DNA from 4 places in the Giesbergeria sinuosa genome. Region 4 is predicted to be linked to each of the others. Evidence: predicted binding sites of a transcription regulator. Region 4 holds the regulator's gene; each other region holds the start of a gene.
The links. The regulator sigma-54, encoded in region 4, starts transcription at its own class of promoters, with help from an activator protein. The targets are predictions, from matches to a motif close to TGGCANGNAANCTGCTTT.
Positions count from the first base shown of each region.

Region 1: a site for sigma-54 is predicted at 3,192-3,209, ahead of ACFO6X_RS08265 (TorF family putative porin). Genes of this name have one in related genera too.
Region 2: a site for sigma-54 is predicted at 4,206-4,223, ahead of hmpA (NO-inducible flavohemoprotein). Genes of this name have one in related genera too.
Region 3: a site for sigma-54 is predicted at 3,850-3,867, ahead of ACFO6X_RS01175 (circularly permuted type 2 ATP-grasp protein). Genes of this name have one in related genera too.

Region 1 covers NZ_JBHSHJ010000005.1:68,357-75,770, reverse strand. The annotation lists gene ACFO6X_RS08280 (PhzF family phenazine biosynthesis protein) at 1-303, opposite strand, end outside; gene ACFO6X_RS08275 (ammonium transporter) at 557-2,005, opposite strand; gene glnK (P-II family nitrogen regulator) at 2,032-2,370, opposite strand; gene ACFO6X_RS08265 (TorF family putative porin) at 2,423-3,151, opposite strand; gene ACFO6X_RS08260 (YifB family Mg chelatase-like AAA ATPase) at 3,369-4,895, shown strand; gene ACFO6X_RS08255 (GspE/PulE family protein) at 4,982-7,414, shown strand, end outside.
Region 2 covers NZ_JBHSHJ010000001.1:562,569-569,982, forward strand. The annotation lists gene ACFO6X_RS02505 (RluA family pseudouridine synthase) at 1-563, shown strand, start outside; gene ACFO6X_RS02510 (HAD-IA family hydrolase) at 560-1,228, shown strand; gene ACFO6X_RS02515 (S49 family peptidase) at 1,302-2,351, shown strand; gene ACFO6X_RS02520 (LemA family protein) at 2,375-2,968, shown strand; gene hmpA (NO-inducible flavohemoprotein) at 2,975-4,153, opposite strand; gene norR (nitric oxide reductase transcriptional regulator NorR) at 4,317-5,906, shown strand; gene ACFO6X_RS02535 (M48 family metalloprotease) at 5,903-6,985, shown strand; gene ACFO6X_RS02540 (Smr/MutS family protein) at 6,995-7,414, opposite strand, start outside.
Region 3 covers NZ_JBHSHJ010000001.1:270,661-278,074, forward strand. The annotation lists gene thiC (phosphomethylpyrimidine synthase ThiC) at 1-442, shown strand, start outside; gene ACFO6X_RS01165 (Tar ligand binding domain-containing protein) at 509-2,362, opposite strand; gene ACFO6X_RS01170 (HD-GYP domain-containing protein) at 2,406-3,548, opposite strand; gene ACFO6X_RS01175 (circularly permuted type 2 ATP-grasp protein) at 3,938-5,323, shown strand; gene ACFO6X_RS01180 (alpha-E domain-containing protein) at 5,325-6,293, shown strand; gene ACFO6X_RS01185 (transglutaminase family protein) at 6,337-7,164, shown strand; gene ACFO6X_RS01190 (proteasome-type protease) at 7,231-7,414, shown strand, end outside.
Region 4 covers NZ_JBHSHJ010000016.1:35,622-43,035, reverse strand. The annotation lists gene ACFO6X_RS15135 (methyl-accepting chemotaxis protein) at 1-640, shown strand, start outside; gene def (peptide deformylase) at 662-1,201, shown strand; gene ACFO6X_RS15125 (RNA polymerase factor sigma-54) at 1,216-2,802, opposite strand; gene lptB (LPS export ABC transporter ATP-binding protein) at 2,807-3,589, opposite strand; gene lptA (lipopolysaccharide transport periplasmic protein LptA) at 3,586-4,224, opposite strand; gene ACFO6X_RS15110 (thiol:disulfide interchange protein DsbA/DsbL) at 4,323-4,964, opposite strand; gene ACFO6X_RS15105 (SPOR domain-containing protein) at 5,020-5,739, opposite strand; gene argS (arginine--tRNA ligase) at 5,761-7,414, opposite strand, start outside.

The sequences.
Region 1 (7,414 bases), on a different contig from region 4:
CTCACCGCTGCGTGTTTGAAAGGTAATGGTGGATTGGGCGTAGCCCAGAATGTTGAAAATTACATGGGCCGCGGCCAGTGTGGCATGACCGCAAAGATTGACTTCTTGCACCGGAGTAAACCAACGCAGATGAAATCCTTTGTGATGGGGAACGAAGAAAGCTGTCTCAGATAAATTATTTTCTTCTGCAATGGCTTGGAGCAAATGATCGTCCAGCCAGTGATCCAGTGGGAGCACAGCCGCCGGGTTTCCCTCAAATGCTTTGGTTGCAAACGCATCTACTTGGTATTGTTTGATTTTCATATTCGGTGGATGTGGAAAGAAACCCCAGGCCCGAGTAACCGGCCACTGTGCAAGGCCGCATTTGTGCACAGTGCCCTTACTACGCTGGCTCGCACCATACTTCCATCTGAGGCCGGTTTAGCCTAGCAGCCATAAAAAAACCCGCCTTGAAGGGCGGGTGAAATGGCCCATGACAGGCCAGAGGAGTTGGTCGCAAAGAAAAGGAGTGCCCCGGCTGTGGCACCACCAGACACCACAGCCGGGCAGGGGCGGCTTACCGGGTGTAAGCCGTCTCGCCGTGGGAGGTGATGTCCAAACCTTCGCGTTCGGCTTCTTCCGATACCCGCAGGCCCACCAACACATCAGCGATCTTGTACGAGACAAACGACACCACACCAGACCAGACGATGGTCAGCAGCACGCCTTCAATCTGCACCCACAGTTGATGGCCCATCGAGAAGGTGTCGGGGGTCAGGCCGCCGGTGCCGCCCAGACTTTGCGAGGCAAACACTGCCGTCAGAATGGCACCCACAATACCGCCCAAGCCATGCACGCCAAAGACGTCAAAGGCATCGTCTACACGCAGCAGACGCTTGAGACCACCCACACCCCAGACGCAGATGGGGCCAACAATCAGGCCCATCACGATGGAGCCCATGGGGCCAACAAAACCAGCAGCCGGTGTAATGCAGACCAGACCAGCCACAGCACCCGAGGCGGCACCCAGCATCGAAGCCTTGCCCTTGTGCAGGGCTTCTACTGCCAACCAAGACAGGGTAGCGGCACCTGTGGCCAAGGTGGTGTTGATAAAGGCCAGACCGGCCGCACCGTTGGCAGCACCGGCAGAACCGGCGTTAAAGCCAAACCAACCCACCCACAGCAGAGAGGCACCCACCATTGTCAAGGTCAGGCTATGGGGGGTCAGGGCTTCTTTGCCGTAGCCAATGCGCTTGCCCACCATGTAGGCGCCCACCAGACCGGCCACACCGGCGTTGATGTGTACCACGGTGCCACCAGCAAAGTCGAGCGCGCCATCTTTAGCCAAGAAACCACCGCCCCAGACCATGTGTGCCACAGGCAGGTAGCTGAAGGTGAACCACAGCACTGCAAAAATCAGCACTGCAGAGAATTTGATGCGTTCGGCAAACGAGCCCACGATCAAAGCCACGGTGATAGCGGCAAAGGTGGATTGGAAGGCTACAAACACATACTCAGGAATCGTAGGCAACAGGCCCGAGAGCGTGTCGGGGGCAATGCCCTTGAGGAACAGTTTGTCCAATCCACCAATGAATAGGCCATCGCCAGTGAATGCCAAGGTGTAGCCATACACAGCCCAGAGCACCGTAATCATCGAGAAGATGACAAACACTTGCACTAGCACCGACAGCATGTTCTTGGAGCGGCCCAAGCCGCCGTAGAACAGGGCCAAGCCTGGGATGATCATCAAAATGACCAACAGGGTCGAGGTGAGCATCCAGGCGGTGTCACCAGAGTTGAGTGTGGGGGCCGGGGCTGCTGCAGCCTCAGGGGCCGCAGCTGCTTCAGCCACGGGAGCCGGGGCTGCTGCTGGAGCTGCTACGGCAGCGGCTGGCTCGGCGCTGGCAGTGGCAGCAGGAGCCACCACAGCCGCAGGCTCGGGGGCTGCCGCAGTTTGGGCAGAAGCGGGCAGCGCACTGACCAGCACACCCAAACCCAGCAAAACGGAGGCAAGTAGTTTTTTCATGGCAATCTCTCGCTATGGGGGTGGCCCTAGAGGGCTTCCGGGCCGGTTTCGCCAGTGCGGATACGAACCACCTGCTCTAGGGGCGAGACAAAAATCTTGCCGTCGCCAATCTTGCCGGTGCGGGCTGCGGTCTCGATGGCCTCGATGGTGCGCTCGACCAGATCGTCAGCAATGGCTGCTTCGAGCTTGACCTTGGGCAGGAAGTCGACCACGTATTCGGCACCCCGATACAGTTCGGTGTGGCCCTTTTGCCGGCCAAAGCCCTTGACCTCGGTCACTGTGATGCCTTGCACGCCGATGTCCGAGAGCGCCTCGCGCACCTCGTCGAGCTTGAAGGGCTTGATGATGGCAGTCACCATTTTCATCGGTTTTTCTCCAGAAAAAGGGCGCGCCGGGGCGCCCACGGGGGTTATGGGGTTAGAGCGTCTTGGTCAGAGTGACGAGCAGACGGGCCTTGTTGACATCGCCAAAATAGGCTTTCTTGTTGGCACCCACTACAGCAGCACCCAGCGACAGGCCACTGCCCAAGTCATAGGCACCACCCACGCTGTAGTCCACATAGTTGGGAACGCCCAAATCTTTGATGTCGCTGGAGAAGCGAGTAAAGCCCACCGAGGCCTTGAAGGTGACGCTGGGCATCACTTCTTTGGCAAAGGCCACGTTCAGGTAGCCAGTGTTGCGGCCCCGATTGCCAGAGCCTTTGGCACCAGCCCAGCCGAAATAGTCTTTAGAGACGGTGTGCGAGTATTTGGCGGTGACGGGGCCAAAAGTGGCAGCACCGTAGAGTTCGGTGGTGTTGCCCACGCTGTTGCCCGGATACAAATAGGCCAGCGCCCCTACGTCCATATCGACATCACCTGCCTTGAACTTGTAGCCGCCGTACACGTCCACTTCCAGCGAGTTGCCGTTGAGCCAGTCTACGCTGGAGTTCCAGTTGCCGACATACCAGCCGGTGTCACCAAAGGCATAGTCAAAACCACCTTGCAGCGCAGGCTTGACGGCTTTGCTGCGGCTGGCGTCCTGATCTTGACCACGGAACTTATAGTTGGTGGTCAGGCTCAGGTTGCCGGTGACTTGGGCGCTGGCCAGCAGGGGCAGCGCGCAGGCCAAAGCGACGCCGAGGGTTTTGAGGGATGCTGCAATCATGGTTCCTCCAGTGGGGATGGTTGAATGGTTCGGTACTCTCCAAGCACAGAGCGTGCCAACTTGCCTGACTTCCAAGGGGCGATGGTGGGCAGTAGCCGCCACTGTTGCAGTGACAATATGGCAACGCCAAGATGGATGCACTTTTTTGGTGCAGTCCGATGCTGCCGTTGGGGGGCAAGATCTGGCCCTACCGCACCTGTCTGGGGAGAATGAGCAAATGAGTCTTGCGCTAGTGCAAAGTCGTGCCCTGTTGGGCTTGCAGGCTCCACCTGTGACGGTGGAGGTGCATCTGGCCAATGGCCTGCCCAGTTTCACGTTGGTGGGGCTGGCAGATGTGGAGGTTAAAGAGGCCCGAGAGCGTGTGCGTTCGGCGCTCCAGAATGCGGGGCTGGAGTTTCCGCACAACAAGCGCATTACGGTCAATCTGGCCCCGGCAGACTTGCCCAAAGATTCGGGGCGGTTTGATTTGCCCATTGCTTTGGGCATCTTGGCTGCCAGTGGCCAAATTGATGCTGCGCGGCTGGCAGGGTATGAGTTTGCGGGCGAGTTGTCGCTATCGGGCCAATTGCGGCCTGTGCGGGGGGCATTGGCCACCAGTTTGGCTTTGCATACCGGGCAGGTGCAGGCGCGGCTGGTATTGCCGCCGGGCAGCGCCGAGGAGGCGGCGTTGGTGCCCCATGCCCAGGTCTACCGTGCGCGCCATTTGCTGGATGTGGTGCAACAGTTTTTGCCGCAGGGCAGCGTGCCCCCTGCTGAGGGCGAGGGGTGGGCACGCATGGGTGCCCAGCCTGTACAAGGTGAGGCTGTGGGTGCAGATTTGGCCGACGTCAAAGGACAGGTGGGTGCCCGCCGGGCGCTGGAAATTGCGGCTGCCGGGGGGCACAGTTTGTTGCTGTTGGGGCCGCCAGGCTCGGGCAAATCGATGCTGGCGCAGCGTCTGGCGGGGGTGTTGCCCGCCATGTCGGTCGATGAAGCCTTGCAAAGTGCTGCGGTAGCCAGTTTGGCGGGGCGCTTTGCGCTGGAACGCTGGGGGCAGCGCCCCACCTGCAGCCCACACCACACAGCCAGTGCGGTGGCACTGGTGGGCGGAGGCTCGCCACCGCGTCCAGGCGAGATCTCGCTGGCTGATCATGGGGTTCTGTTTCTGGATGAGTTGCCCGAGTTCTCGCGCACGGCCCTAGAGGCGCTGCGCGAACCGCTGGAGAGCGGACAAATCACGATTGCCCGTGCAGCCCAGCGGGCGCAGTTTCCCGCCCGTTTTCAATTGGTCGCAGCCATGAACCCCTGCCCCTGCGGTTATCTGGGGGCAGCCCACCGCGCCTGCCGCTGCACCCCAGATCAGGTGGCCCGTTATCAGGGCAAGCTCAGTGGCCCTTTGCTCGATCGTATTGATCTGCATGTGGAAGTGCCGACATTGCCTGCACAAGACCTCTTGGGCACGCCATCGGGCGAATCCAGTGCCGCAGTGCGGGCGCGCGTGGTGCAGGCGCGGGGTCGGGCGGTACAACGCCAGGGGTGTACCAACCAAGCATTGCAGGGGCAGGCGATAGACACACATTTGCTGCTAGAGCCTGCGGCGGCCCAATTTCTGCAACAGGCTGCCGCCCGGTTGGGCTGGTCGGCACGGGCCATGCACCGTGCCCTGCGGGTGGCCCGCACCATTGCCGATTTGGCCGGGGCGCAGCATACCCAAGTCGGTCATGTGGCAGAAGCCATGCAGTACCGGCGCGGGATGCACCACTGATGTGCCGTGGTAGTTTTGCCGTGGTGCTTTGGCTCGCCCCTGTGCATACTGCTTTTTCATCGCCTGATTGGATGTGTTTTTGAACCATGACGCCTGTCTCTTCTCCCCCACCAGGAACCGTATCCACTGAGGTGGTCGCCATTGACTGGCCCTTGCCGCCCGGTGGCGGCTATGTCCATGCCCCAGCCAGCCCCGAAGGGTTGAGTTGCCACATGGAGGCGATCAATGGGCAGGTGCGCAGCCTGTTGCTGGTGTCGGCCAATGAGGCCGGACGGTTTTTTCTGGTGCAGCAGCCCCCAGCACGCACCACCATGACCCTGCGCTTTGCGATGGTGCGTCGCCTGTGGTTGAGCAAGACGCTGCAAGCAACCACGGCCACGCCAGCGATAGACCGGCCCAGTCGCTTCTTGTTGACTCTGCGCCATGCTGATTTGGTGCAGGGCCAAACCGTGGGGCATGTAGAAAACGGTATGGGCTTGTTTTTGTTTCAGCCTTTGGAGGGGAATGGGCCGCTGGAATGTGTTTTTTACCCCCGCGAGGCCTATCAGAAGGTGCAATGGTTGGAGCCGGTGCCAGAAGCGGCCAGCCCCACGCCCGAACCTGTAGCTGCTGCACCTTCTGCACCGCCAGCACCAACCCCAGCACAGGAGGAGCCAACCTCCCTGTCCTCCTCGTTGTCGGGCAATGCAATTGTCGATCCCGAGCAACTCTTGGTGGCACTGGAGCAGCAGGCCCGTATGCCAGTGGTTCGCATTGGTGAGGCCTTGACGGCGCTGGGGCTGGTGACCAGAGAACAGTTGGCCGATGTGCTGGAGAAGCAAAAAACCGAGCGTGGCGCCCCATTGGGCGAGATGCTGGTGCAAAGCGGTCAGATTTCGCGCGAAGACTTGCAGATGGCACTGGTGCGCAAGATGGGCTACCCGGTCGTGGATGTGGCCCGGTTCCAAATCCATGCCGAGGCGCTGAAAAAAGTACCGTTTGCGATGGCCCAGCGTTTGCATGTCTTGCCATTGCTGCAACGTCCGGGACTGCTGGTGGTTGCCGCAGAAGACCCCTCCTTGCGTTCCACCATTGATGCACTGGAGTTCCTGACCCAGTCGCGTGTGTTGGCCGCGTTGGCCGGGGCGGTTCAACTGGCAGAACTGATTCAGCCCAGCTACGCGCATGCGGGGTTAGACACTTCTGGGGGCCAGACTGGGGGGCGGCCCCAAGAACAGGTTGTACCGGTGTCGGCCAGCGAATTGCGTGCCTCTTTGGAGCTGGACAGCAGCCAAGAGGAAGACACCGCAGACGTTGCGCCCCAGATCACCCAGACCGATAACTCACTGGTGCGACTGATCAACACCATGATCATCGATGCACAAAAGCAGGGCGTCTCGGACATCCACATCGAAACCTACCCCGGCAAGCGCAAGATACGAATTCGCTTTCGGCGCGATGGTGTGCTGGCACCTTACATGGAGTTGCCACACACTTACCGTTCGGCCTTGGTGGCCCGCATCAAGATCATGTGCGAATTAGACATCTCGGAGCGGCGCAAGCCCCAAGATGGCAAGATCAATTTCAACAAGTTTTCCAGCGGTCACCATTTGGAGTTGCGGGTAGCGACCATTCCTACCCAGGCCGGTGCCGAAGATGTGGTGCTGCGTTTGTTGTCATCGGCCAAGCCCGTAAGCCTCTCTGCTTTGGGGCTGTCACCCGCCAACCACCGCCAATTGACCGAGGCCGTAGAGCGTCCTTATGGCATGGTGCTGTGCGTTGGCCCCACAGGCTCTGGCAAGACCACGACGTTGCATTCGGTGTTGCAACACCTCAACACCCCCGAGCGCAAAATTTGGACGGCTGAAGACCCGGTAGAAATCACCAATCCCGATCTGCGCCAGGTGCAGGTCAATCCTAAAATCGATTGGACTTTTGCCAAGGCGCTGCGCGCCTTCTTGCGTGCCGACCCCGACATCATCATGGTGGGTGAGATTCGCGATCAGGAGACTGCCCAGGTCGCTGTGGAGGCTTCGCTCACTGGCCATTTGGTGCTCAGCACCCTGCATACCAACAGCGCCCCCGAGACCATTATCCGCTTGCTGGATATGGGCATGGACCCTTTCAATTTTGCCGACTCGTTGCTGGCTGTGCTGGCCCAACGGCTGGCCCGCAAGTGGTGTCCACAATGCAAACGCACCGAGGTGGCCGATGAGGATTACATCCAGACGCTGCTGCACGAGTATCTGCGCTCCTTTCCCGAGGCCTTGCGTCCTGACCCAGAAGCACAGCGAGCGCAATGGTTGCACCAGTATGGCCATAACGATCAGTTGCTGCGCGCCCATGCCCCTGGTTGTGTCCATTGCCACCACACGGGCCTGAGTGGGCGTTTGGGGCTGCACGAGCTGCTGCTGGTGGTACCCGAGGTGCGCCACTGCATTCAGCAACGCGCCCGCCCAGAAGCGATTCAGCAGGCGGCTATGCAGCACAGCCACTTTCGTACCCTGCGTCAAGATGGGATTGAGAAAGTGCTGGCAGGC
Region 2 (7,414 bases), on a different contig from region 4:
TGCATCGCCTAGACCGCGAAACCTCAGGCATCTTGTTGGTCGCCAAAAAGCGCAGCGCGCTCACGCACTTGCAAGACCAATTTCGCGAACGCGAAACCGGCAAAACCTATCTGGCGTTGGTGCAGGGGGTCTGGCCTGCCAAACTCAAGGTTATTGATGCGCCATTGCACAAATACTTGTTGCCCGATGGTGAGCGCCGTGTGCGTGTCACCACCGCAGATGACCCCGATGGCATGCGCTCGATCACGCTGGTGAAGGTGCGGGCCACGGCAGCCGCACGGCCTGCGCAGGGCTTGCCTGCGATGAGTTTGTTAGAGGTGACGATCAAGACCGGGCGCACGCACCAAATTCGCGTTCATCTGGCCTCTCAGGGCCATCCGATTGCGGGCGATGACAAATATGGTGATTTCGAGCTGAACAAGCGCCTGCAAAAAATGGGCCTCAAACGTATGTTCCTGCACGCTTGGCGCTTGCAGTTTACCCATCCAGCCAGCAGTGAGCGTCTGCAATTGCTGGCCGAGTTGCCCCCCGAGTTGCTTTCTTTTGCACCACAGCCATCATGACCCTGACCCGCTCCCGCCGTTTTGACCTGATCGCTTTTGATTGGGATGGCACTTTGTTTGATTCCACCCAGATCATCGTGCGCTGTATTCAGGAGGCTGTGCGCGATGTGGGGGGCGTGGTGCCTAGCCAAGAGGCCGCCGCTTATGTGATTGGCATGGCGCTGATGCCTGCATTGGCCCACGCTGCCCCGGATGTGCCGCCAGAAAAATACCCCGAGTTGAGCAACCGTTACCGCTACCACTATGTGCGGTTACAAGATGAGTTGAGCCTGTTTGAGGGTATCTTGCCGCTGCTGGATGATTTGCGTGCGCGGGGCCATTTGCTCACAGTGGCCACGGGCAAGAGCCGCCGAGGCTTGAACGATGCACTGCAAAGCGCCGCACTGCGCGGGGTGTTTGATGGCTCACGCACCGCTGATGAAACAGCGGGCAAGCCCCATCCCCTGATGTTGCAGGAATTGATGGCCGAATTTGATGTGCCGCCTGAGCGGGTGCTGATGATTGGTGACACCACACACGATTTGCAAATGGCGCTCAATGCAGGCTGTGCCAGTGTGGGGGTAGCCTATGGTGCCCACGACCCCAAGACCTTTGCGCCACTGCGTCCGCTGGAAGTGGCCCATACAGTGCAGGGGCTGCACGACTGGTTGCGCGCGAATGGCTAAAGACGGTATGTACCTTGCTTGTGCCGCTGGCATACTGCATACCACGTTCCGCCGATAGCCTTTTTATTTAGCCATGACTGAACCGCACCCGCCTCACCCATCCGCTCCAGAACCCCATCGGCCTGCTCCAGATCTCTGGGCTCAGCAGCAGGCACCTGATGCGAGTGCCACGCAGGCTCCCAAGACGCCGGGTTGGGAGCGTGATGTGTTGGAAAAACTGGTGCTGGGCACTTTGGCCGAGCAGCGTGCCGCTCGGCGCTGGCGTACGTTAACACGCCTGGGGTGGTTGGCCTTTTTTGCCTTTTTGATTTGGTTGGCCATGTCGCAGGAGATGGCTGCCTCTACGCAAAAGAGCAAACCGCACACCGCAGTGGTCGCCATTAAAGGCGAAATTGCGGCGGGCGTGGACGCCAGTGCCGAAAACATTGTGGCGGCCATGCGCAGTGCTTTGGAAGATGACGGCTCTAAGGCGCTGGTATTGCTGATCAACTCGCCCGGTGGCAGCCCAGTGCAGGCAGGCATGATCAACGATGAAATCATGCGCCTGAAAGCCAAGCACCGCAAACCCATCTATGCGGTCGTGGAGGAGACCTGTGCTTCGGCAGCCTACTATATTGCAGCGGCGGCCGATGACATTTATGTAGACAAGGCCAGCATTGTGGGCAGTATTGGGGTGCTGATGGATGGCTTTGGTTTTACTGGCACGATGGACAAACTGGGAGTGGAGCGCCGCTTGCTCACAGCGGGTGAGAACAAGGGGTTTTTAGATCCGTTTAGCCCACAGTCAGAGCAGCAGCGGGCTTATGCACAGACCATGCTAGACCATATCCACCAGCAGTTTATTGCTGTGGTGCGCGCTGGGCGTGGCGACCGGCTCAAGCCCACCGACGAGACCTTCAGCGGTTTGTTCTGGACGGGCGCACAGGCGATTGACATGGGCTTGGCAGATCGCTTGGGCAGTGTGGACTATGTGGCCCGTGAGGTCGTCAAGGCCGAGGAGTTGATCAATTACACCCGCCACGAGAATGTGGCCGAGCGATTGGCCAAGCGTTTTGGTGTAGCGGTGGGTTTGGGTATGGCACAGGCGCTGCACACGCAGACGGCGGTGCCTCAGTTGCGTTAAACAGCCTTTGCAGGAGCCTCGCCATGGAATGGACGACCTGGATGCAACTGGTGGTTTTGGTGGCGGTAGCGTGGTGGGCTATTGGGGTCTACAACCGGCTGGTCAAACTGCACAACCGCATTGCCAATGCCTTTGGTCAGATTGATGTGCAACTCAAGCGTCGACACGATCTGGTACCCAATTTGGTGGAGGTAGCACGGGGTTATCTGCAACATGAGGCCGCTACGCTCGAGGCCGTTATTCAAGCGCGGGGCCAAGCACAAGGCGCCGCCAAGACGGCACGCAGCCAGCCTACGGATGCGGCGGCCATTGGTGCGCTGGCCGTGGCAGAGGGGGCTTTAGGCGCTAGCTTGGGCCGCCTGATGGTAGTGGCCGAAAACTACCCCGAGCTCAAAGCCGATGCCACCATGGCATCGTTGAGTGAAGAGCTCACCAGCACCGAAAACCGCATCGGCTTTGCCCGCCAAGCCTACAACGATCAGGTGCTGGACTTTAATAATCTGGCCACGCAATTTCCAGCCCTGCTGGTGGCACGGCTGACGGGGTTGCCCCCGGCAGCCATGCTCCAGTCCACCCAGTCTGAGGCGGAGCGCCAAGCGCCGCGCGTGCAGTTCTGAGCCGGGTTAGGCCAGCGCAGCAGCTGGGCCAAAAAACTCGTAGTGGGTTTGGCTTTCTGGCACACCCAAGGCAGCCAAACTGCGTTTGACCAAGGCCATAAATGGTTTGGGGCCAAGGAAGTAAGCATCCACATCACGGTTTTCGGGCAGCCATTGTGCCAATTGCTCGGGGGTCAGGTAGCCCACGGCATCGGCACCATCGGCCTCGGTGGCTTGGTCGTAGCTGTAAAAGCGTTGCAATTGTGGGTGCTGTGCTGCCAAGGCATCCACGGTGTCGCGGAAGGCATGCACCGCACGGTTGCGGGCGCAGTGGATAAAGTGCACGGGCCGTCCGCTGGGCAAGGCCGCTTGCAGCATGGCCAGTGTGGGGGTAATGCCCACACCACCACTGATCAGCACCAAGGGCTTATCGCTGGCTTGTAGTGTGAACGGGCCAGCAGGCGGGAACACTTCGAGCACGCCACCCTCGGGCACTTGGTCATGCAGGTAGTTGGAGGCCACGCCGCCCGCTTCTCGCTTGATGCTGATGCGCAGGCCTTGCCCATCGGCAATGCTCGAAAGCGAATAGTTGCGCCGCTGCTCTTTGCCATCCACCACCAAACGCAGGCCAATATATTGGCCGGGCTGGTAGCGCAGCACAGGGCCACCGTCTTCGGGTTGCAAATAGAACGAGGTGATTTCGGCACTCTCGGCCACTTTGCGTGCCACCCGAAAGCGCCGCACCCCGCGCCAGCCGCCTTCAAGAGCGGCATTGGCGGCATACACCTGTTCTTCGGCACCAATCAACAGGTCGGCCAGTTGCTGGTAAGCGGCTCCCCAAGCGGCCAGCACCTCGTCGGTGGCAATGTCTGCACCCAGCACCTCGCGAATAGCACGCAGCAGGCAGGTGCCCACGATGGGGTACTGCTCGGGCAGCACTTGCAGAGCGACATGTTTGTGGACGATTTGCGCGGGCAGGTTGCCCAGCTTTTCGAGGTGGTCGATATGGCGCGCATACATCAACACGCTGTTGGCTAAGGCGCGGGGCTGGTCGCCGCTGGCTTGGTGCGCTTGGTTGAACAGGGGGCGCACTTCGGGGTACTCATTGAGCATGATGCCGTAGAAGTGCTTGGTCAGGGTTTCGCCGCCGGTTTCGAGCAACGGAACGGTGGCTTTGACAATGGCGCGTTGGGCTTCGGTGAGCATAGAGGTCTCCAGAGGAAAAAATATCAGAAAGGCAAACAGGGCCTGTTGTGCCTACGCAGCATCTGTGCCAACCCAAATTTCTTTTAAAAACAAGGACTTCATAAGAATGTTGTCTTAATGACCGCAAAAATATAAAAGTCATAAAGACTGCAAAATAGTCAATATGACTACATCTACCCTGCTGGCTGCCTTGGTTCCTTTGGTGGCCGATTTGTCCCAAGAATTGCCCGAGCGCGAACGCTATCGCCGTTTGTTGCAAGCGGTGCGGGCGCTGTTTCCGTGCGATGCCGTGGCTTTGTTGCGGCTGGAGGGCGAATGGTTGGTGCCTTTGGCCATGGATGGCCTGAGCAGCGATGCGCTGGGGCGGCGCTTTCGGGTCAGTGCCCACCCCCGCTTGCAGGCACTGTTACAGGCTGGTCTGCCCACCCACTTTCCATTGGGGAGCACCTTGCCCGATCCCTATGATGGCCTGATCGAAGGGGTGAGTGGGCACTTGGAAGTTCACGACTGCATGGGTTGTGCGTTGGCGGTAGAAGGCCAACCGTGGGGTTTGCTGACTTTGGATGCCTTGGTGCCAGGCCAGTTCACGCCTGCCCATTTGGCGGCCTTGCAGGCTTTCAGTGATCTGGCCGCTGCCACGGTGGCGGCAGCCATGCGCATTAACCGGCTGGCAGCTCGGGTGGAGAACGAGCACCTGCGTGCCGAGTCTTACCGTTTGGCTGCCAGCAGTGGTTCTGCACATCAATTGATGGGGCACAGCCCAGCCTTGCAGCAGTTGCTGCAAGAGATTGATCTGGTGGGCCCCAGCGATTTGACGGTGCTGATCAGCGGTGAAACGGGCGTGGGCAAAGAGCTGGTGGCTCGGGCGCTGCACGCCCGTTCTGGTCGGGCAGATCGGCCTTTGGTGAGCGTCAATTGTGCCGCCCTGCCCGATACGCTGGTAGAGAGCGAACTATTTGGTCATGTGCGTGGTGCGTTTACTGGGGCGGTGCAAGAGCGCCAAGGCAAGTTTGAGTTGGCCGATGGCGGCACTTTGTTTTTGGATGAGGTGGGCGAGTTGCCCTTGCCGGTGCAGGCCAAGCTGTTGCGGGTGTTGCAAAGTGGGCAGTTGCAGCGCCTGGGTTCGGACAGGGAGCACCATGTGGATGTGCGGTTGATTGTGGCGACCAACCGCGATTTGGTGGCCGAGGTGCGTGCCGGACGCATGCGCGCCGACATTTACCACCGCCTCAGTGTCTATCCGTTGCCAGTGCCCGCACTGCGCGAGCGCGGGCGCGATGTGCTGATGCTCAGTGGCTTTTTTCTGGAAGAGAACCGTACCCGCTTAGGGCTGGGCAGCCTGCGGCTAGACCGTGAGGCCCAGGCCGCATTGCTGGCCTACGATTGGCCTGGCAATGTGCGTGAGCTGGAGCATTTGATTGGGCGCAGCGTGCTCAAGGCGCTGGGCCGCCACCGGCCCCGCCCACGCATTTTGACGCTCACGGCCACGGATTTGGGCTTGCCGGAGTGGGGGCCGTCCACAGGGTCGGTGCCATCGGCCCATGTCCAAGGGCCGTCGGTGATCTCTGCACCACAGGGGCTGGGTTTGCGTGCCGCTGTAGATGCCTTTGAGCGCCAATGGGTGCAGGATTGTTTGGAGCGGCATGGTTACCATTGGGCCGCAGCAGCGCGTGAGTTGCGCATGGATCGGGCCAATTTGGCTAGATTGGCTAAGCGGCTGGGCCTAGCACAAAACAGGAGCGCCAACGCATGAAGTTCTGGAACCACCAAGAAAATGCCCGCACCGAAACCCGCCGCCTGCTGCTGGCCTTTGCCGTGGCCGTGCTGCTGTTGGTGGCAGGGGTGCATGGTGCCTTGGTGTTGGCGTGGTGGTTGCTGAATGCCTTGTTGCCGGTGCATTGGCCTTACCCGGCAGGATTTATGGCGGTGAATATGGGCATGACGCTGTTTTTTATTCTGGGTGGCTGGTGGCTAGAAACCGCCAACTTGCGTGCAGGTGGCGTCAAGTTGGCGCTGCGGGTGGGCGCACGCGAGGCCCGGCCCGGCAGCTCCTATGCCGAGCAGCGCCTGTGCAATGTGGTGCAAGAGCTGTGCATTGCTGCCCACATGCCAGTGCCGCAGGTGATGGTGCTGGCGCGTACCCCTGCCATCAATGCCTTTGCCGCGGGGTGGGATCAGTCTGATGCGGTGGTGGCCGTCACCCAAGGCGCGTTGGACTACCTCAACCGTGAGGAACTGCAAGGCATGGTGGCCCATGAGCTGTCTCACTTGCATGAGGGGGACACCCGCCTGAAGATGCGCTTGGCGGGTATGGTGTTTGGGCTGGAGCTGGTACACCATTTTGGCGACACCCTGCGTGAGCGTGGCGGGCTGGCCCCCCTGTTTGGCAGTGCCATCATGGCAGTAGGTTGGTTGGGCTGGTTGGTGGGGCAGGCGCTTCAAGCTGCGGTGTCGCGCCAGCGTGAATATTTGGCCGATGCCCGTGCGGTGCAGTGGACGCGCAGCCAGCAAGGCTTGGGCGGTGTGCTGCGCAAGGTGCTGGCACAGCGGCAAGCGGCCCAAGCCAATCGGCATGGTCGTACCGGTTTAGAGCATCCTAGCGTGCAGCCTATGCTGCTGGTCGATGTGGCCGGTGGCGGGGTGTGGGCGCGTTGGTTGGATAGCCATCCACCGTTGCTCGAACGTGTACAGCGCATTTATGGCCGTCCCATGCCACCGCTGCCACTGGTACGTGTCGAGATGCCCCCCGACCCCCAGCCGCCCAAGCCAGTGCTGCAACCTGGCCCCGACTCTCTGGCGGCACAGGTCGATCCGTTTGCGCGCTACCTGTAGCTGGTGGGTCTACGGGCTTTCATTTGCAGAGGCAGTTTGGGCATGCCCTGCTGGCACCAGCAGCACCAACAAAGCGCCAGCCCCCCCCTGCACTGGGCGTGCTTGGACAAAGGCCAGCACTTCTTTTTTTTGTACCAACCAGCCTTGTACCCGGCCTTTGAGCACCGGGCTTTTGCCTGGGGAGCCTAGACCTTTGCCGTGGATGACACGCAGGCAGCGCAAGCCATTGCGGTGTGCTTGGCGTATGAATTCACCCAGCGCCTCGCGGGCCTCGTCGGTGCGCAGGCCATGCAAATCTAGCTGGCGCTGAATGCTCCAATGCCCTGCGCGCAGGCGGCGCGTGATCTCGACACCAATGCCTGGGCGGCGAAAACTGAGCTGGTCATCGGTATCGAGCAGGGTGCTGACATCCAAGTCGTCACTGATCGA
Region 3 (7,414 bases), on a different contig from region 4:
GCTGTGCTACGTTACCCCCAAGGAGCATTTGGGCCTGCCCGACCGCGATGACGTTAAACAAGGCATCATTGCCTACAAAATTGCCGCGCACGCTGCCGATGTGGCTAAGGGCCACCCCGGTGCCCGCGCCCGCGATGACGCGCTGAGCCAAGCGCGCTTTGATTTCCGTTGGCAAGACCAGTTTAATCTGGGCCTCGACCCCGAAACCGCTAAGGAGTACCACGACGAGACCTTGCCCAAGGACTCGGCCAAGGTGGCGCATTTCTGCTCGATGTGCGGCCCCAAGTTCTGCTCGATGAAGATCACCCAAGAAGTGCGCGACTTTGCCGCGCAAAAAGGCTTGGCTGAAGCGCAGGCACTGGAGCAAGGTCTGCACGCCAAAGCCGAGGAGTTCCAACAGGGCGGCGGCAGCCTGTACGTGCCGATCCAGCGCGTGGACTGAGCGTGGCGGTTTCCCCTTTGATCAGTTTTTGTGGAACGGGTCGAAGGGGGGCCATGTTGTTACGCGCTAGTCAAAATACTTGACAAGCTCATCCAGCTCACGGGCGGTATGTTCCAGCCGCTGCGAGGCGGCCCAAGCGCCTTGAACATCTTCGCGGTTTTGCACCACCAACCGCGCCACTTGGTGCAGTTGGCTAGACACTTCTTCTACGGCCAAGGCTTGGCTGCGGGCTGCGCTGGCTACGGTTTGCACCTGTTGGCCCCATTCGGTAGGGGCGGCAGGGGGCAGGGTAGGGGTTGCTCTGGGTGGTGGAGCCACTGGTGCTGCGCTAGGTTCTGGGGCGGGGGCGGCTGTTGACAGGCTGTCGCCAAACACCGCCATGAGTTCTGCGGGCATCAACTCAAAAGCAGGCATGGGGGGCTCGGTTTGGCCGGGTGCCTGCAAGGTGGCGGCGCTGTCGTTGTCTCCGGCATGAACGGCCTCTAGCAAGGTGTCCATGTGCCCAGCGATGGCGGTCATGGCTGTGCGTGAGGACTTAACGGCCTCCACAGTTTGGTAGATGCGCTCTTGTTGTTCGTCCGAGTGCTCGGCCAAGTCCATCATCACTTGGTTGAGTTGGTTGCACTGTTGGTGGATAGATCCGGCAGATTGCCGAATCTCGTGCAGCATCACCTTCAGGTGCATTTGTGTCACCATCACAGCGGTCATCACCCGCCCCGGTTCGCCATAACCCGAGGGGTCTACATTGTCCGAGAGCTTGCCTTCGGCAATGTTTTCTAGGGCCAGCACGGCTTTTTCGAGTGGGTGGGCTGTGATACGGAAGAAAAAGACCCCTGCCACGATCAGCACCAAGCAGCTCAGAGCAATGCCCGCTACGGCCATCTTGAAAATCAACTCACCGCGCTTGGTGGTGTCTACCAGCTTGCTGTGGGCGCGCTCGGACAGGTAGCTCAAGAGGGTAGAGGCGTGGGCATTGGCCGTGTCGTACAGGGGATTGACTTGGTTAAAAAACACCCGCTGCGCTTGCAGGTAGTCTTCGGCCTCAATAGCTTGGTTGGCTTGTAAAAGCCCTTCGTTGACATAGCGATTGCGGGCTTGGATGTAGGCATTGGCCAGTTGCTGTTCTTTGCTATCACGGACTTGGCCGATATAGTGGGCCCAGAGCTGGTCAATTTCTTGCCGGTTGGTGGCAATCACCTGCACATGGTGGTTGCCTGCACCATGATTGAGCACCACGTCCGAGTGGGCACCAAACTTAAAGTTGAGGGCCAGTGCCAGTTGGGAGCGGTTGTCGGCCATCAAGAATTTCATGCGCTGAATGGCTTGCACCGGCACCATTTCTTGGTGGTAGAGGGCTTGGATGTCGGCCTTAGACAGGTTCAGGCCCGTGATACCTAAAATGCCTCCCCCAATCATCAGCAGGGTGACAAACGCAATCCACAGCGGGATGCCGTTCTTGATCGAGAGGTGCTTTTTCCAGCCCGGCGACACATCCTCTTTCAGCGTGTCGGGCCTGTTCTTGGCGCTTTCGTAAGCCGCTTCAGCGCCAGCCACATCCTCGCGCGAGGGGCAACTGCGCACCGACATATAGCCGGTGATCTCGCCGTTTTTCTTGATGGGTACGATGCGGGCATCGACCCAATAGTGGTCGCCGTTTTTGCAACGGTTCTTGACGATGCCGCGCCAAGGCAGGCCACGCTTCAAGGTTTTCCACATGATCTCAAAGGCCACCGGCGGCATATCTGGGTGTCGGATCAGATTGTGGTTTTTGCCGATCAGCTCTTCCTCAGAAAAGCCACTGACCTCAACAAAATCTTGGTTCGCAAAGGTGATGATGCCCTTGGTATTGGTCTTGGTGACCATGTTTTTGTCGGCAGAGAACCGTTGTTCCTGTCCGGTGACCGGTAGATTCATTTTCATGGCGATTCTCTTCGGGCTTCAATGGCGTAGATGTGGGCCAACTTCATTCGGCCCAGACTTGCCGGATGCAGACAGCGGCTGTCTGGCAGTGGGAAAACGGCACCAAACCAACGATTTCACACCCCGGCTGGGACGTGTCGCGGCGGGCGGGGGTAGACAAAATCATGCCGGTCTTGCCATAGACGCTGTAAACAATGGTGGCATCGGATTTGACGGTGGGGCTTTTGACCACCGCCACTTCCCCCGACTTGAGTTTGACGAGGGTGCCCGGTGATAACAGGCCTACCTTTGAGATCAGGATGCGGGCGATTTCTTCATCGACCTCCGAATCCTTTTTGAGATAAATCTCTTTCAGGGCATTTTGTGGAAAGTGGGCCTGGGCCCGGTAAGGCCGCATTTTGGTCATGGCGCTATAGCGATCAGACACTGCCAGTATTCTGGCGCCCAGGCTGATCTCATCGCCCTGAAGACCCGCCGGGTAGCCTTTGCCGTCCAGGTATTCGTGGTGGTTGCGCACCGTGGCGAGCCAGAGTGGATCGCTAACGCCTGCTTGTTCGAGCAGCTGGGCGCTTTGCTGGGGATGCTGGCGCATCTGCATTAGCAGATCGTCGGGCAGATAGCCCGCATGTTTATCCAGTTCTGCCTGCAACGGTATTTGTCCCAGATCGCGGGTCAGGGCAGCACACACCAACGACAGCCGTTGTGTGGCGTCCAATCCCTTGCCCTGCGCGATCAATTCGGTCAGGACGGCCCCCATCATCTGGTGAACCACGATATACGGGGTATGTGTATCTACAGAGGGGGCGGCCAGCGCGCTGTCAATGCTCTTGCGGCAGATGTTTTGTACGGCTTGGGCAATTTTGCCAATGCGTGCGCTCACATCTATTTGCTCGGGGCTTTTGAGCGTGGTGCCCAACACATGCTTGAGGTTGAGTAGCAGTCCGCTCAGGTGCTCAAAGGGCGGGGGGTCTTCGTGGACTGGCGCTGGCTGTGGCTCATTGGGGGCGTAGGGCCGCAGGTCGGTTTCTGTCTCGTCGTATTGGGCGCCACGCACCAGCAAACGCGATATTTGGTCGGGCATGTGAATGACCGAGCCACGGCGAAAAAGCAAAGTACCGCCATCGCTGTAAATGGAGAACCCAATAGGTTTGCCAAGAACGATATCGCTATGCACTATCTTTTTCACCGCTGCGCCTTTGCTTCCTCAACCCAACACAGCCTTGCTGTGGCAAAAAAAATCGCTGGCGCACGGAGCGTCTGCGATCAATAGATCGCAGCGTGCATCAAAAAATGGGCTGGTGTGGCCTGGGGCAGTGTCCCCCTTTGATGTTGGTCAAAATTTTGACAAATGTTAGGCCGTGTTTGCCCAGACTGTAGGCGGTGCCTTGCAGGGGGACGCACCACGGTGGCCCAGTCTGTAGCGTGCTCATTATCGTGAGAGAAGCACCACCCACCCCAAAATACCGGCCAATGCCTGCTGACTGGGCAGGCACGCTCCTTGCATGCTGCCAGCGTCTAGCCGATGGAGTCACCATGCACGCCCTGACCTTGCCCCCTGTGGGCCATTACGATGAGATGCTGTTGCCCAGCGGTGCTATCCGTGCGCACTACCAAACCTTTGCCCATTGGCTCCATGCACAGACACCCCAAGCACTGGGCAAAAAGCGTGTGGAGGCCGATTTGCTGTTCCACCGCGTGGGCATCACTTTTGCGGTGCATGGTGATGAGGCTGGGGCCGAACGTCTGATTCCGTTTGACACCGTGCCACACATCGTACCTGTGGATGAATGGCAGATGTTGGAGGCGGGGTTGCGTCAGCGGGTGACGGCGCTCAATCGCTTTTTGTCGGACATCTACCACAACCACGACATTGTGCGTGCTGGGTTGATTCCGGCCGAGCAGGTGTTTGCCAATGCGCAGTACCAGCCTGCTATGCAGGGGGTGGATCTGCCCAATGGCATTTATGCCCATGTCAGTGGGATAGACCTGATTCGCCATGCCGATGGGCACTATTACGTTCTTGAAGACAACCTGCGCGTACCCAGTGGCGTGAGCTACATGCTGGAAAACCGCAAGATGATGATGCGGCTGTTTCCGGAGTTGTTTGCCCACTATGCGGTAGCGCCGGTGGCCCACTATCCGGCCCTGTTGCTCGATACCTTGCACCAAGCCACCACGCAGGCCCAGCCCACGGTGGTGGTGCTAACGCCAGGGGTGGGCAATTCCGCCTATTTTGAGCATGTTTTTCTGGCCCAGCAAATGGGGGTGGAACTGGTGGAGGGACAAGACCTGTTCGTGAAAAACGATTACCTCTACATGCACACCACGGTGGGCCCCCAGCGGGTAGATGTGATCTATCGCCGCATGGACGATGTGTTTTTGGATCCGTTGGCTTTCAAGGCCGATTCAGTGCTGGGGGTGCCGGGGCTGCTGTCGGTGTACAAGCAGGGCAATGTGGTTCTGGCCAACGCGATTGGCACCGGGGTAGCGGACGACAAGTCTATCTATCCCTATGTGCCAGAGATGATTCGCTTTTATTTGGGTGAGGAACCGATTTTGCACAACGTGCCTACTTGGCAGTGCCGCAAGAGTGACGATCTGGCCTATGTGCTGGACCATCTGGCCGAGCTGGTGGTCAAGGAGGTGCATGGTGCCGGGGGGTATGGAATGCTGATCGGGCCAGCTTCCACGGTGGCCGAGGTGGCAGATTTTCGCCAGCGCGTGATGGCCCATCCGGGCAACTACATCGCCCAGCCCACCCTGTGCCTGTCCAGTTGTCCTACGTTTGTTGATAGCGGCATTGCACCACGCCACATAGATTTGCGCCCCTTTGTGCTCAGTGGCCGGGAGGTACGCATGGTCGCTGGTGGCCTGACGCGCGTGGCTTTAAAACAAGGCTCGCTGGTAGTCAATTCGTCCCAGGGTGGTGGCACCAAGGACACCTGGATTCTGGAGGCCTGAGATGCTCTCGCGTACCGCTGCCCAATTGTTCTGGATGAGCCGCTACTTGGAGCGTGCCGAAAACCTGGTGCGTATGCTGGATGTTACCCATTCGCTGTCGCTGCTGCCCCAGTCGCGTGGTGCCATGACCGAGTTTGCGGCGCCGCTGGCCGTGACGGGCACGTTGGAGCCTTATATTGCCCAGCGGCGCCAGTTTGAGGCGCAAGACTTGTTCAGCTTTATGGCCTTGGAGTTGGACAACCCCGCCTCGGTGCTGTCGTGTCTGAAGCAGGCCCGTGAGAATGCCTATGCAGTGCGGGGCCGTATCACCTCGGAAATGTGGGAGGCCATCAATGCCAGCTGGCTCGAAGCGCGTGACATGTCGCAGCGTGGCATTACGGACGTATCGGCCTTTTTTGACTGGGTTAAAGAGCGTTCGCACCTGTTTCGCGGGGCTACCTATGGCACCTTGCAACGCAACGATGCCTATTGCTTTATCCGTTTGGGCACGTTCATCGAGCGGGCCGACAACACGGCCCGTTTGTTGGATGTGAAATCCCAGCTCATTGAGCCTGCAGTGGCCGATTTGGCCCCGGTGGCTATGCCGCAAGAGAGTGCGCCCGACTTTTATTCGTGGAGCGCCTTGCTGCGCTCGCTATCAGCCTTTGAGGCCTACCACGAGGTTTACCGGGGTGCCTTGGATGGACGCTGCGTGACGGAGTTGCTGATCTTGCGCCCCGATGTGCCGCGCAGCCTGCGAGCCTGTTGTGATGAGATTCGCACCATCTTGCCCCAGATTGAGTGCTTGCCCGGCGCAGGCGATGCGGGGCGTGGTGTCAAGTTGTTGGCTGGGCGCTTGGCCTTGCAGTTGGAGTATGGCACTGTGGATGAGATTTTGGAGTTGGGTGCCCACCGCTGGCTGACAGAGTTTCTGGCGCAGTCTGCCCGGTTGGGCAAGGCCATTACCCGCGCCTATTTGCAAGCCCATTGATGCGCTTGGGTTGTGAATTTTCTGGATGCTCCAAGGAGACACCATGCACCTGCTGATCACCCATGAGACTGTGTACCGTTATGACCGTTTGGTGGAGCGTAGCACCCAGTACCTGCGCCTGACGCCGCGCTCTGAACACGGCCTGAAGGTGCTGTCTTGGCAGTTGACGCTGCCCGTCTTGGCCTCCTGCTGCCAAGATGCCTATGGCAACACCACGCATGTGCTGACACTGGATAAACCCGTGCAGGAAATCCGCCTCTTGGTCAGTGGTGAAGTGCAAACCCCTGACAGCCCTCCAGCGCCTTGTCTGGAGGACAGGCTCCCTCCAGAGGTGTTTTTGCGCAGTTCCACGCTCACCAACGCCGATACTGCTTTGCGTGACTTTGCCTTGGGCTATGCCCTTGCATTGCGCGCCGATCCCTTGGATGGTTTGTGGCAGCTGATGCGGGCCTTGGGGCGGGCCATGCACTACATGCCCGGCAGCACCGAGGTGGCTGTGCCCGTTGCACAGGCTTTTGCCCAAGGTTTAGGGGGATGTCAGAACCACGCGCAGGTGTTGAGCAGCTGTGTGCGGCTATTGGGCTTGCCTGCCCGTTATGTCAGTGGTTATTTGGTGGGGGATGCCACCCAGGTGGCCAGTCATGCTTGGGCGGAGGTGCGTTTACCCCAAGGTTGGCTGGGCTTTGACGTCTCCAACCAGTGTTTGGTGGATGGGCGCTACGTACGTTTGGCTATTGGGGTGGACTATGCCGATGCCTGCCCTGTGCGCGGTATGCGCGTGGGCGGTGGGCAGGAGCAACTCCATGCGGCAGTACAAATCAATGTGTGTGATGGGCCATTGGCCGACCAGCCGTTTGCGCAACAGCAGTAACCACCCAGGTTTTTGCCCTGATTTTTTGTTACTTCGTAGATCACTTTTACTTTTTGTCGGATACCTATGACTTACTGTGTTGCCATGCGACTCGATGCTGGTTTGTTGTTTGCTTCGGATTCACGCACCAATGCGGGCGTGGATCACATCGCTACTTTCCGCAAGATGACGATTTTTGAAGTGCCCGGTGAGCGGTTGATCACGTTGCTGAGTGCCGGTAATTTAGCCACCACCCAAAGCGTGGTGAGTT
Region 4 (7,414 bases):
GGCCAATCTGCTGGCCACCGAAACCTCGCAGGTAGCCACCCGTGGCGGCACAGTGGTGGGGCAGGTGGTGCAAACGATGGGGGGCATAGAAAACTCTGCCCGCAAGATTGTGGACATCATTGGCGTAATCGATGCCATCGCTTTCCAAACCAACATCTTGGCATTGAATGCCGCCGTGGAAGCAGCCCGGGCTGGCGAGCAAGGCCGGGGCTTTGCCGTAGTGGCTTCTGAAGTGCGCACTTTGGCCCAACGCAGCGCCACAGCGGCCAAAGAAATCAAGGCACTGATTGATGACTCCGTTACCCAAGTCAATGCGGGCAGTCAGTTGGTGCGTGATGCAGGCACCACCATTGAACAAGTGGTAGACAGCGTGCGCCGCATGACCACCCTCGTCGCCGAAATCAGCCACGCCAGCCAAGAACAAAGCAGCGGCATTGCTGCCATTGGTACCTCTATCAACCAGATGGACCAAGGCACACAACAAAATGCGGCCTTGGTAGAACAAGCCACAGCGGCAGCCCACGCCCTGCAACAGCAAGCCACACAATTGGCCGATGTGGTGGCAGAGTTCAAGCTCGATCACCAGCACGCCACAACACCCGCAGCACGGGCTGCACGCCCTGCAGCCTTGCTACGCTAACAGCCCATACCGGCATCGACCATGACCATCCACACCATCTTGAAAATGGGCGACCCGCGCCTGTGGCGCACGGCCCAGCCTGTTACGGCCTTCAACACCCCAGTGCTGCACCAGTTGGTAACGGACTTGCACGACACCATGCAGGCGGCCAATGGTGCCGGGTTGGCAGCGCCACAAATTGGCGTCCATTTGCAGGTGGTGGTCTTTGGCTCGCACTTGCCCAATCCGCGTTACCCAGATCGCCCCTTGGTGCCCCCCACTGTGTTGATCAACCCCGTGATTACCCCGCTGGATGCCGCCCAAGCCGAGGACTGGGAGGGCTGCCTGTCGGTGCCAGGGCTGCGGGGCCGGGTGCCCCGCTGGAGCCGCATCCGTTACACCGGCATGGACGTGCTGGGCCAGCCCATAGAGCGCATCGCCGAAGGCTTTCACGCCAGAGTGGTGCAACATGAGTGTGACCACCTGATAGGCACCCTGTATCCGCAACGGATGTCTGATTTGCGCCAGCTCGGCTTTACCGAAGTGCTGTTTCCCGAACTGCAGGCCGACGCCAACGATTAACCCCCACCGCCTCGCTACAGCGTTTTGCGCAGCGTGGCCGTGGGGATTTTTAATCCTTCACGGTATTTAGCCACCGTGCGACGGGCACACTCAATGCCCTGCTCTTTGAGCATTTCAGCCAATTGGTTGTCCGACAAGGGCTTGGCGGGGTTCTCGGCAGCAATAAACTGCTTGATCAACGCGCGCACAGCCGTGCTGGAGGCATTGCCACCACTGTCAGTGCCCAAGCCCGAGCCAAAAAAGTATTTCAGCTCGTAAGTACCCTGGGGGGTAGCCATGTATTTGGCTGTGATCACCCGCGAGATTGTGGACTCGTGCAGGCCCAGCTCGTCGGCAATGTCGCGCAGCACCAGCGGACGCATGGCCAACTCGCCATGCACAAAGAAATTCTTTTGGCGCTCCACAATGGCTTGTGACACCCGCAAGATAGTGTCAAACCGCTGCTGAATGTTTTTGATAAACCAGCGGGCCTCTTGTAAACGCTGTTGCAAAGCCTGATGGCCTTCGTCTTGGCGACGGCCACGCAAGGCACCCGCATAAATGTCGTGGATGCGCAGGCGTGGCATCACTTCGGGGTTGAGTTGCACACTGAACTGGTGCCCCGCCTGACCATGCCCCATGCGGCGCACCAGCACGTCTGGGATGATGGCGTTGCGCTCTACCGAGATAAAGGGCCGCCCCGGACGCGGCTCCAGCCGGGCAATCAAGGCCATTGCTGCACGGGTTTGCTCCTCGGTGGCCCCACAGGTTTGGGCCAAGCGGCGCACATCGCGGCGGGCCAGCCCTTCCAGCGGCTGCTGGCAAATGCGCAGCGCCAATGCAATGGTCTCAGGCGGGATGGCAGGCGCAGGATGTGCGGCCAATGCTGCCAGTTGCAGTGTCAAGCATTCAGCCAAGTGGCGAGCCCCCACACCAGTTGGCTCCAGCGTTTGCAGCAAGTGCAAGGCCACCGTGAAATGGTGCAGCAGCTCCTCTATGTCATCGCTGTGCTCTTCACCCGCCAACCCTTGAGCCAAAGATTCCAGCGAATCCTCCAGATAACCGTCTTCGTTGAGTGATTCGATCAGAAAATACAGTGCGGCTTTATCCTCTGGAGACAAGCGCAAACCCACCGTTTGTCGGTGCAAGAATGCCGCCAGTGATTCATGACCATGTGCCAAATCTGTGGCACTGACATCCATTTCTTCGTCAGTGCCACGGCTGCAGGCCGGGGCATCGCCACCCCATTCACTATCGTCCGGGGCCATGTCCACACTGCCATCGCCCTCCCAGTCCAGCACTTCGGTGCTGCTGCTGTCACTGTTGCCCTGCTCTGCCTCTGTCAATGTGGCCTGACTGCTGTCTGCACTGCTGGTGCTGCTCACAGGGGCTGCCCAGTCGGCATATGGCTCCTCTGGCGGGGGCGTGTCGGCCTGCGCCAAACCAAACTCCTCGCGCGAGGCTTCGTCGGGGTTGCGCTCCAAAAAGGGGTTGTCCGCCAGCATCTGCTCGACTTCCTGGCCCAACTCCAACGTCGAGAGCCGCAACAGCCGAATAGACTGCTGCAACTGCGGCGTCAGGGTCAGGTGCTGCGATACACGCAGAGACAGGCCAGGTTTCATCGGCTCACATACGGAAATGTTCGCCCAGGTACACCCGACGCACCTCGGCGTTGTTGACAATCTCGGAAGGCGTCCCCTGTGCCAACACCCGACCATCACTGATGATGCAGGCGTGGTCACAAATGCCCAGCGTTTCGCGCACGTTGTGGTCGGTAATGAGCACGCCAATGCCGCGCGCTTTCAAAAAACCGATGATGCGCTGAATTTCAATCACGGCAATCGGGTCGATGCCTGCAAAAGGCTCATCCAACAGGATAAAACGCGGCTGCGTGGCCAAGGCACGGGCAATCTCGACCCGGCGCCGCTCGCCGCCAGACAATGCAAGCGCAGGAGAGTCTCGCAGATGGTCGACACGCAGCTCTTCCAACAAAGACTGCAAACGCTGCTCAACTTCGGCCTTGCTCAAAGACTGACCCGCGGCATTTTGTTGCAACTCCAGTACGGCACGCACGTTTTCTTGTACCGTGAGTTTGCGAAAGATAGACGCTTCCTGCGGTAGGTAAGACAACCCCAGACGTGAACGCTTATGGATAGGCATACGCACCACCGACTGCCCATCAATGCGAATATCACCCCCATCGCTGGGCAACAAACCAACGATCATATAAAACGAAGTGGTCTTGCCTGCACCATTGGGGCCCAGCAGACCGACTACCTCGCCTTTTTGCACAACCAGCGATACGTCCTTGACCACCTGGCGGCTGCCATAAGACTTGGCTAAATGCAGCACCTCCAATCGGCTATCCGTAGCTGCCTCGGTGGTGGCATGCGCGGGTGCGGCACTCATGGCTTGTCAGTACCCAGTGCAGAACTGGGGCGCAAAGGCAGAGCAGAAGCAGGTGCCACAGGAGAGGCCGGAGCTGTAGTCGCCTTTGGAGCCAGTATGGCACGCACACGTCCGCCCGACGTTGCTGACGCCCCCTCAGGGCTGCGCTGCTGACCATCCACACTGAACACATCCGTCAGGTTGTTGTAAACGATCACCGCCCCCGTGAGTTCATCTTGTAACTTGGCCCCTTGGTAACGGCGCAACTCGGCACGGCGCAATAGGCGCACGGTGTCGTTGTGGCCGTTGTATTCAATGCGTTCGCCTTCGCCCTCGACAAATTCTTCAGGGGCGCCGGGTGCGGTATCACGCTTTTGTCGGAAGAACGCCCGTTGGCCTGCTGCCGCCGTGACGGTACCAGACTGATAACCATCGGCATCTTGGCGCACTTCCAGACGCTCACCCCGCAGCACGATGGTACCTTTGGTCAGAACCACACGGCCCGTAAACACGCTGGTTTGCTGCAATTCGTCATGGCGCAGGGCATCGGCCTCAATGTTCATGGGCTGATGGCGGTCGGCCTTTTCAGCGTGCGCCAGCGTGAACGGGGCAGCAGCCAAACAGGCGAGCAGGGGGAGCGTGAAGAGGCGGTTCATCAAAAAAGGCACGAATCTTGCGGCGATTGTAGCGATGCCTGCCAGCCACAAAAAAGCCCGCCAAAGCGGGCCGTGGTTGCAGACGAAAGGGGGATGGCTCAACCCTTGACCGTTGTCAGGTGGTTGACCACCTGCAACATGGCTTGCAAGCCACCGGCCATCGTGCCATCGGTGTAGTAGCGGCCTGCCACCCCCATAGATGGCGTGCCTTCAACCCCATAGGCTTCTTGCAATTGCGTGGCGCGGCGCACTTGGTTAGCCACGCTGAAGGACTGGTACATCTCTTTGAATTTGGCCATGTCCAATTCGGGCTGCTTGGCAGCCCAGGCCATGATGTCGTCGTCCTTGGCCAGCTTCTGCTTTTCCACATGAATGGCGCGAAACGCACGGGCATGCAGAGCCTCGACTTTGCCCAGGCCTTCCAAGGTGTAATACAACTTTTGCGCTGGCACAAAGCTGGCATTGAAGGCCACCGGCACGCGGCGCACCACCAAATTGGCTGGCGCTGCCTTGATCCAGTTATGAAACATGGGTTCAAAGGTGTGGCAATGACCGCAGCTGTACCAGAAGAACTCCAACACCTCCACCTTGCCTGCAGGTACATCAGAAGCCACTGGTTTGGCCAGTTTGTTGTAATCCTTGCCTTCTTTGGGCGCAGCCCCCTGCGCTTGGGCCGACAGCGGCAGCAAAGGTGCAGCCAGCGCCAGGGCAGCAGTCAGGGAAAAATCACGGCGTTTCATCAAAAGGTACTCCTTATTGCGGTGGAGGGTCTGAGCAGTATCTGCCTACAAAAGTTCAGCGTTGCACACGCACCAAGGCCGAATCCACGCCAGCACCATCCAATTTTTCTTTGAGCTGCTCTGCATCACCACGTTTGCCAAATGGGCCCACCCGTACGCGAAACACCGTGCGGCCATTCTGTTCACGCTCACTGACGCGAGCCTCCCAGCCCATCATGGCCAGCTTGGCGCGCTGTGCTTCTGCATCAGTTTGGCTGCCAAATGCCCCTGTCTGGAGGAAGTAGGTAAAAGCGTCATCTGCCGTGCTGGTGGCGTTGGCCGTGGCGTTGGCTCTGCTCTTGGCCAAGTCGCCCAACGGGTCGGCACTGGCACTGGTGTTGGCCTTGGCATCGGGCTTAGCCTCGGCCTTACTGTCGGCTTTAGTCTCGGGCTTGGGGGCCGTCTTGGAATCGGCTGCCCCCTCAGGGGTGGGCTTAGACTCGGTCGCACTGGGTTTGGCCACAGGCTCGGCGGCCGATGGCGGTGCCACCACAGGCGCAGACTCCACCACGGCTGGACGGGCCGGATTCTTGCCGTAAAGTGGGGCGTTTGGATCCCAGTCTTTATTTTTCTCATTTTCGGCGGCGTCTTGTTCAGTGCCCCGAACCGCGCCTTTGTTCAAAAAAGGCACCGGCACTTTGGTGACATAGACGGCCACCGCAAAAGCGGCCCCCAGACCCACCACCAGGCCCAAAATAAAGCCCAGAATGGTGCCGCCTTGTTGCTGTTGTTTCATGGCCATGCTTTTGTGCCGAATTTACATACGATCAGGGGCCGAAACACCTAATACCGCCAAGCCATTGGCCAGCACTTGGGCGGTGGCCGCCACCAGCGCCAACCGGGCCAGCTTCACGGCTTCGTCTTCCACCAAAATGCGCTCGGCGTCATAGTAGCTGTGGTAGCTGGCGGCCAGCTCACGCAGATAGAAGGTGACGTCGTGTGGCGCGTTGTCTGCCGCCGCTGCCGTGAGCATTTCGGGGTATTTGGCCAACAGCAGCATCAAGGCTTGGGCTTGTGGGCCTTGCAACGCCGACAAATCGACGTTGCGCAGGGCAGCCACCCCCGCCCCGCCTTGCTCTTGCCATGCCCGCAACACCGAGCAAATGCGTGCATGGGCATACTGCACGTAATAGACCGGGTTGTCGTTGTTTTGTGCCACGGCCAAATCCACATCAAAGGTGTATTCGGTATCGGGCTTGCGGCTCAGCAAAAAGAAGCGCACTGCGTCTTTGCTCGTCCATTCAATCAGGTCGCGCAGCGTCACATAACTACCGGCACGCTTGCTGATTTTGACCTCTTCACCACCCTTGACCACACGCACCATGGTGTGCAGCACATAGTCGGGGTAGCCTTGTGGAATGCCCACATCGGCGGCCTGTAAACCGGCCCGCACACGGGCAATCGTGCCGTGGTGGTCGGTGCCTTGGATGTTGACCACCTTGACAAACCCGCGCTTGAATTTTTGGATGTGGTAGGCCACATCGGGCACAAAGTAGGTGTAGTTGCCGTCTTGCTTGCGCATGACGCGGTCTTTGTCGTCGCCGTAATCGGTCGATTTAAGCCACAGCGCACCCTCTTGCTCATAGGTTTTGCCATTGGCAATCAGGCGCTGCACCGTGGCCTCGACATGGCCGTTGGTGTAGAGGCTCGATTCGAGGTAATACTCGTCAAAGCGCAGCTGAAAGGCTTGCAAGTCTTTGTCTTGCTCGTTGCGCAGGTAGGCTACGGCAAATTGGCGGATGTTGTCGTAGTCTTGCACATCGCCATTGGCTGTGAACTCACGGTCATCGGCCTTGACGGTTTCTTGGCGCAAGAAAGCCTGGGCAATGTCGGCGATGTAGTCGCCGTTGTAGAAATTCTTGGCGGCGGGGTTATCCGGGTCAGTGGGCCAGCAGTCATCCCCCGGTTTAAAACCCTTGGCCCGCAGTTGGGTGCTTTTGGTCAGGGTGTCAATTTGCACGCCCGCATCGTTGTAATAAAACTCGCGGTGTACGCTCCAACCTTGGCTGGCGTATAGGTTGCAAATGGCATCGCCCAAAGCGGCTTGGCGGCCATGCCCCACATGCAACGGGCCAGTAGGGTTGGCCGAAACAAACTCGACCAAGATTTTTTCGCCACGTGTGGGCTGGTAGCCAAACTCTGGCCCTTGGGCCAGCACTTCTTGCACCACTTGCTGCTTGGCGCTGGGGTGCAGGCGGATGTTCAAAAAGCCGGGGCCAGCAATTTCAATCGCCACCACCCAGCGTTGGAAAGCAGCGGTGGCCTCCAACGCTGCTTTGAGCTGTTCGCCCAACGCGCGCGGGTTTTGCTTGAGCGGCTTGGCCAGCTGCATGGCCGCCGTGCAGGCAAAATCACCGTGTGCCGCCATCTTGGGCGATTCAAAGGCAGCTTTGACGCCCGCACCGGGGGAG